Regions from separate parts of the Limosilactobacillus vaginalis genome, predicted to be linked through region 1. Evidence: predicted binding sites of a transcription regulator. Region 1 holds the regulator's gene; the other holds the start of a gene.

The links. The regulator NrdR, encoded in region 1, represses ribonucleotide reductase genes. The targets are predictions, from matches to a motif close to ACACNATATATNGTGT.
Region 2: pnuC (nicotinamide riboside transporter PnuC) is a predicted target of NrdR. The motif match lies at 1,598-1,613, and genes of this name have one in related genera.

What each region holds. Positions count from the first base shown of each region.
Region 1 covers NZ_CP104399.1:1,262,687-1,266,113, reverse strand. Annotated here, with positions in the region: gene polA (DNA polymerase I) at 1-483, shown strand, start outside; gene mutM (DNA-formamidopyrimidine glycosylase) at 502-1,344, shown strand; gene coaE (dephospho-CoA kinase) at 1,337-1,942, shown strand; gene nrdR (transcriptional regulator NrdR) at 1,985-2,446, shown strand; gene N4627_RS06345 (replication initiation and membrane attachment family protein) at 2,464-3,427, shown strand, end outside.
Region 2 covers NZ_CP104399.1:1,781,174-1,784,600, reverse strand. Annotated here, with positions in the region: gene N4627_RS08715 (sensor histidine kinase) at 1-13, opposite strand, end outside; gene N4627_RS08710 (response regulator transcription factor) at 3-686, opposite strand; gene pnuC (nicotinamide riboside transporter PnuC) at 787-1,539, opposite strand; gene greA (transcription elongation factor GreA) at 1,762-2,280, opposite strand; gene N4627_RS08695 (hypothetical protein) at 2,388-3,427, shown strand, end outside.

The DNA.
Region 1 (3,427 bases):
GACTATGGGTTAGCCCAACGAATTCACGTTAGCCGAAGTCAAGCTCACGAATTTATTCAAAATTACTTTAAGGAATTTCCAAAGGTCAAAGATTATATCCATGACACGATCGAATTTGCACGGCAGAATGGTTATGTTGAAACGATAACTCATCGTCGCCGCTACTTGCCGGATATTAACTCAAAGAGCTTTAGTCGGCGTTCATTTGCTGAACGAACTGCTATGAATACGCCAATTCAGGGAAGTGCAGCAGATATCATTAAAATTGCAATGATTAAGATGCAGGATGAATTAGAAAAGCGTCAGTTAAAGGCTAAGATGCTTCTCCAAATTCATGACGAATTGGTTTTTGAAGCGCCAAAAGAAGAGATCCCAGTATTGAGTAAACTGGTTCCTGATGTAATGGATTCAGCGGTTAAGCTGTCTGTTCCGTTAAAGGTCGATAGTAAATATGGCGACACGTGGTATGATTTGAAGAAATAATTTGGGGAGGAAACTCAAATGCCAGAATTACCAGAAGTTGAAACGGTTCGTCGTGGATTATTAAAGATCGCTGCAGGGCGGAAGATCAATGGGATTGATGTTCACTATGGTAAGACAATCACTAATGATGTTGAACAATTTCGGCAGTCGTTGATTGGTCAGACGCTCGAAACTGTTGACCGTCGTGGCAAATACCTTCTTTTTCGTTTTAGCAATCACTTAACAATGGTTTCACATTTGCGAATGGAGGGCAGCTATTACACACAGCCAGTCGATGCTCCAATTGATAAGCATACCCACGTTGTTTTTAAATTTACTGACGGCACAGAACTCTGCTATCGCGATACCCGAAAATTCGGCCGGATGACACTGGTAAAAACAGGGGATGAGATGACTGTTGGCGGGTTAAAGACAATTGGTCCCGAGCCGACTGCGGCTGATTTTAAGATTGATTATTTTAAGAGAATTTTGCAACGGAGCCGCGGGAAAATAAAGCCTTTTTTACTTAATCAGCGACACGTTGCTGGTTTAGGAAATATTTATGTTGATGAAGTCCTTTGGATGAGCAAAATTAATCCTGAACAACCGGCTAATACCCTTACTGATAAGCAGATTCAAACTCTGCATGACAACATTATTCAAGAATTATCAAGGGCAATTGAATACAAAGGGACAACTGTTCATACCTTTAAGAATGCGTTTGGCGATGCTGGAGCATTTCAGGAGCAGTTAAACGCATATGGTCATGGTGGCGATCACTGTCCGCGATGTGGTACCAAAATGGTGAAAATAAAAGTTAATCAACGGGGAACCACATTTTGTCCACATTGCCAACCGCTATTGGAGAGTGAAAATGACTAAGTTAATTGGACTAACCGGTGGAATTGCAACTGGTAAATCAACCGTTAGTACTTTGCTAAGGCTGAGCGGGTATCCGGTAATTGACGCGGATCAACTTGTTCGTCAGCTGCAAACGGCACATTCAAAAGGATTAGAACGGTTGACAGCAGTGTTTGGTAGTGGAATTCTGAATGCTGACCAGACGTTAAATCGACAGGCACTGGGTTCCCTTGTCTTCAGTGATCAAACTAAACTAGCTAAGTTGAATATGGTAATGCAGCCACTGATTCGTGATGAGATTTGGCGACAGGTAAAGAACTACCAAAAGCAACAAATCCCGTATGTCATTTTAGATGCCCCGCTCCTGTTTGAGGAAAACTATGCTGATGAATGTGACCTGGTTGTAGTTGTTGCTACTGATCATCAAATTCAGGTTCAACGGCTGATGAAACGAAATGGTTATTCGCAAGCTGAGGCAGAGCAGCGTATTGACTCTCAGATGCCATTAGCAGAGAAAAAACGATTGGCTGATATTGTAATTGATAATAACGGGAGTAAGGAAGAATTAAAGCGCCAAGTTGCTGGATTAATTGATCAGATGCATAATAATAGGTTATGATAAAATGAAAACTATTTAATAGTAAGCAAGGAGGAAGGCCAGATGCGTTGTCCACACTGTCATAAAAACGGTTCGCGTGTTGTTGATAGTCGGCCAAGTGAAGATGGCACTTTTATTAGACGACGTCGGGAATGCATTCACTGTGGTTTCCGTTTTACCACTTTTGAACGGTATGAAGAAACTCCATTATTAGTGATAAAGAAAGACGGAACACGACAAGAATTTAGTCGTCAAAAGATTTTAAACGGGATTGTTAGATCAGCGGAAAAACGTCCTGTTAGCATGGAACGGCTAACAAAAGTAACTGATAAAATTGAAAAAGAGGTTCGTAGCCTTGGCGAAAATGAGGTTTCCAGTCAGGTAATCGGTAAATTTGTCATGCAAGAATTAAAAGATGTTGACGAAATTGCCTACATTCGTTTTGCAAGTGTTTACCGTCAATTCAAGGATGTTGATGCGTTTATGAACGAGTTGGAATCCATGATGAAAAATAATAAGAAGTAAAGGGGAACGAGGCCATAATGACTAAAAGCAAATCAATATTTGATCCAGGGGCTGGATATATTGTTACTGCTAGCCACCAATGGTCGAATTTCAATGAAGATGTTTTTGAACTTTTTTATCAACCAATATTAGGAACCGCTGCATTTGCGATGTTTCATGCCTTGAGAACGCAATTAAACGAAAAACCAGCAATTAGTGACCGGCGCCTCCAGTCTCAATTGCTAGTTCAGCTTAATGCGGGACAGCAGACAGCTGAAGAAGGTATTCAACGATTGGAAGCCACGGGAATGCTGCGGACTTTTACCCAAACTGATCAGCTTGGTGATTTATTCGTTTATGAACTTCAGCCAACGCTTACACCAGCTGAGTTTATTGATGATAATCTCCTTAGTATTCTGTTGTTAGAGGCTGTTGGTGAGGCGCGCTTTAAGGAGCTTGGTGAGTTTGCTAATCGTTTTACCTTAGTAGGTCACCCAGCAGCACTCAAAGAAATTACCCATAACTTCTTTGATGCTTTTCATGTTGATGATCAGCGGATTACACGTTTGCCGACAGAAATTACCACTACTCGTGAAAAAATAGTTAGTGAGAAGAAGGCAAAAGGAGAGTTAGTTAATGTTGATTTTGACTGGCCGACGCTAGTGCAATTCTTGAAAAATCAGCCCATCACCGAAAAAGATCTGAGTAGTAACCGTGACTTAATAGAAGTTGAGCACCAGCTTTATGGGATTGATGAGCCAACAATGGCCCGACTGATTACTCAATCAACTGATTTGACAACAAGTAAAATTCGTCCACAGCGACTTAAACAAATTATAGCTGGGAAATACCGGGTAGATGCTAAACAACCTGTCAAAGAAAAAGTTAGTGAAGAAAAAAGTAAAACTACACTTTCGCAGGAAGAACAGCAGTTAATTGAAACATGTAAGTACTATGCACCGGTTACATTTCTTCAACAGTTAAAACAACAGATGGGTGGCT
Region 2 (3,427 bases), 520 kb from region 1:
TTTTATTTTGCATGACGGGTCACCAACCGATAGCCAATTCCACGTTCAGTTCGCAGATTATCATTCAAATTGACAGTTGCTAGTTTAGACCGCAGCCGACTGATATTAACGTTTAAAGTATTATCATTAAGAAACTTACCACCCTGCCAAAGCCATTCAAGAAGTTGCTCCTTAGTAACCGTTTGATTTAGGTGGGTAATGAGAACGCCGAGAAGGGCGCTTTCAGTGGGAGATAGCTGAACGCTTCCCTTGGGTGTCGTTAATTCATTAGTGAGTGAATTGAGATCATTCGTGTCCCAATTGAGGTTGTCTACATTGCCCGGTTCCTGACTTCTACGGAGAAGTGCCTGGATTTTAGCGAGCAGGACAGCAGTAGAAAAGGGCTTCATGATGTAATCGTCAGCTCCAGAGGCGATTGCGTGCATAATATTACTATCAATATCCGCTGCCGAAATAACAATAATCGGTGCTTTTGTAATTTGCCGCACAGCACTAATCCAATAAAAGCCGTCAAAGGTTGGTAGGGTAATATCAAATAAGATTAGGTCAGGGTCAGCTTCTTCCACTTCGTCCGCCACGTGATCCCAATCTTTAACGGTGATGATTGTGTGTTTCCATTTTGCTAATTCAGTTCTGATCGTTTTGATAATTGTGGGATTGTCTTCCACAACGAATACTTTAGCCATCTTTGAACCCCCAAAAAGTCAAATAACTAATCAGATCATACATTAAGAAAATCCCCAACTCAAATCACAAGGACCTGAGTTGGGGACTAGTAAGTTTATGTTAGGCTTGGGTATTTAAGTTAGCGGAGTACTTAGCTTCTTCTTTTTCAAGACGAGCACGTTCACGCTTGTTGTACCATGGTGAAATGGTAAAGGCCAAAACATCATTGATGATGTAAACCATACTGTTAACGGCCATTGCTAATGAAGAATCACCTTGGGCAAATGTGATCCCCCAAAGAACCATTTGGAAGATTCCAGAAGCCAACCACCAGAAGTACTGGTTGTTGTACCGTAAGAAACAAATAACACCAGCAGTCAAACTAATTGAGAAGCTAATGGCATCAATCCATGGCCGTGGATCATTAGTTAAGGCACCAATAAGGTAACCAGAAACTAGGTAAACAACAATTGTTGAAAGAATAGCAACAACCCAGGTCTTACCAGTGAATTTCCGGATTTTGGAGACCATGTTAATATTCCAATTAGCAGAGAGCAAAACTGGAATATCCAGAGTAATAACGTAGGCAAGCTGTTCACCAATACTGAGGTAGTTCTTGGCGCTGAAACCAACAATGATAAAACAGATAGCAGAAAGGATCCCTAACCAACCGTTAACGGATTTGGCAGCGTTAATTGCTAAAATACAAAGAACTCCTAATGTTGTTCCGATAAAAGTAATTACCGTGATCCAAGTAATTTTATCGTTTACCAAGGTCATTACCTGACAGCCAAGGCTGAAGAAAAACAGGTAGTAGTTTTGTTGAGGCCAACCCTTAAGTTGGTGAGCGAGAAAGTGTAAATAGTTCTTCATTACTCAAAGTCTCCTATATCAATATATTGTGTCCACGTTAAATGAATAAAAGCAAAAAATACAATATGTTGTGGACATCGTGCAAATGCAACGAGATCTAGTATAGCATTCTTCGCTAGCGAAACAAGCAGAAAATTAGCCAATTAATCAGTCGATATTTGCCTTAATTAGGTTAGTGCAGGGGACCGAGTTAATTTCAAAATATTTTTTTACGAAGCTGGTTTAAACCGATTCCTCAGGTGAGGTTAATCGAACAGCTAAAATTTTAACTTGGTAGGTGGACTGTGGTGCCTGAACTGGAACTGTTTGCCCCACCTTTTGATGTAGTAGTGCTTGCCCAAGCGGTGAGTCAAATGAAATCTTTTGCTTTTGTAAATCAGCTTCTTGCTTACCAACAATTGTATAGTTAACCTGTTCATCATCGTCTATAAATTGGAGAGTAACTGTAGTTCCAAGATCGATGGTTTGCGAGTCAGTAGGTTTGATGATTTCGGCATATTGAAGCTGCTTATTTAAGTAGCGCAACCGACTTTCCAAATGGCGCAATTCACGTTTAGCGGTACTATATTCGGTGTTTTCTGATAAGTCGCCGAGGGCTCGGGCAGCTTTTAGCTGAGCAATCTTGGCAGGACGCTGTGCTTGTAGCTTTTCGATTTCCTGCTCAATTTCATGATAGCCGGTTGGTGTCATTTTCTGAAAATATACGTGAGCCATTGCTTCTTGGATCTTTTTACGTTGCATTGAAAATCGCTCCTTGTCGTCTTACTGACGGCGTAATTAATTGTTCACCTGTAATTATGATATGATAGAGAAGATAATTCAATTTTTGATGGAGGAATAATTGGGAAATGAGCGAACAGGAAGAACATATTAAAGGGTTCCTAAATTCGTCCACGTATAACCAGCTATCTGCTAACCAGCAGAAACATGCTCAAAATATTTTGACCCGGTTTAATAAGTATATGACCGAAGAGCACCAACTGGATGATACCGCGTGGACACCCCAAGCGGTTCAACAAGTAATGGTTGGTCAATTCATTGCTGATCCAGCGTTAACTAATTCGTTTGGAATTGCCGTGGCACCAGTGCTGAAGGCTTATCAAAAGTTCTTGGGGAATAAGCAATTAGGTGCAATTGAAAAGGCCATTGATGAGCAGCGGCCAATAATGAATAAGTGTCGAAAAGCTCACCAGACATTGGCTGAATTGAATGGTGACTCACAAAAGACAGTTGCTTCGGGTACCAAAAAACAAACTGCTAAGCATGAAACACCACAAAAAGATCAACTTGTCAAAGAACCGGCGAGTGAAGAACTAAAGCAGCCGACTACTCCTGTAAAGTTAATTCCAGCAGGAAAGATGAAACAGGAAATTACGCGGATCAAAAAAGAAGTTGCCACTGCTCCGGAATTTAAGGAGAAGGACCTCAGTATTGCCGATCAGCAATACCTGGTTGCGGAATTCCTGCAATTGATGTATCAGGAATGTCATCAAGGAATTAATCAGTGGCGGTTTGCTGACTTGCAGTTGGTCTTGGGGATGATGATGCCACTGGATCCCAATATTACCAAGTTGGAGATCCTAAATATTGTTCCAACTGCGCAAGCGTTATTTGATTACTTGAAACGGACTGACCAGATTGATATGGAGCAGTACCGGGTTGCCTTGAAGTCTATTGCCCATATGCAAACTTCGCAAAACATGCTGGCTTCAATGGAACGTCGTCAACGGACAACCCAATTGATGCTTTCATACATCCAGAGTCAAGGTGTTGATACTGATAACGTGAACAAAACCGAGAAGTGGATGGATGCCCACCAATCACAAGTGGCAACGTTTATGCGGTCGATCCTTAGCCCATGGGGTGAGTACGAACGACAACAATTGCA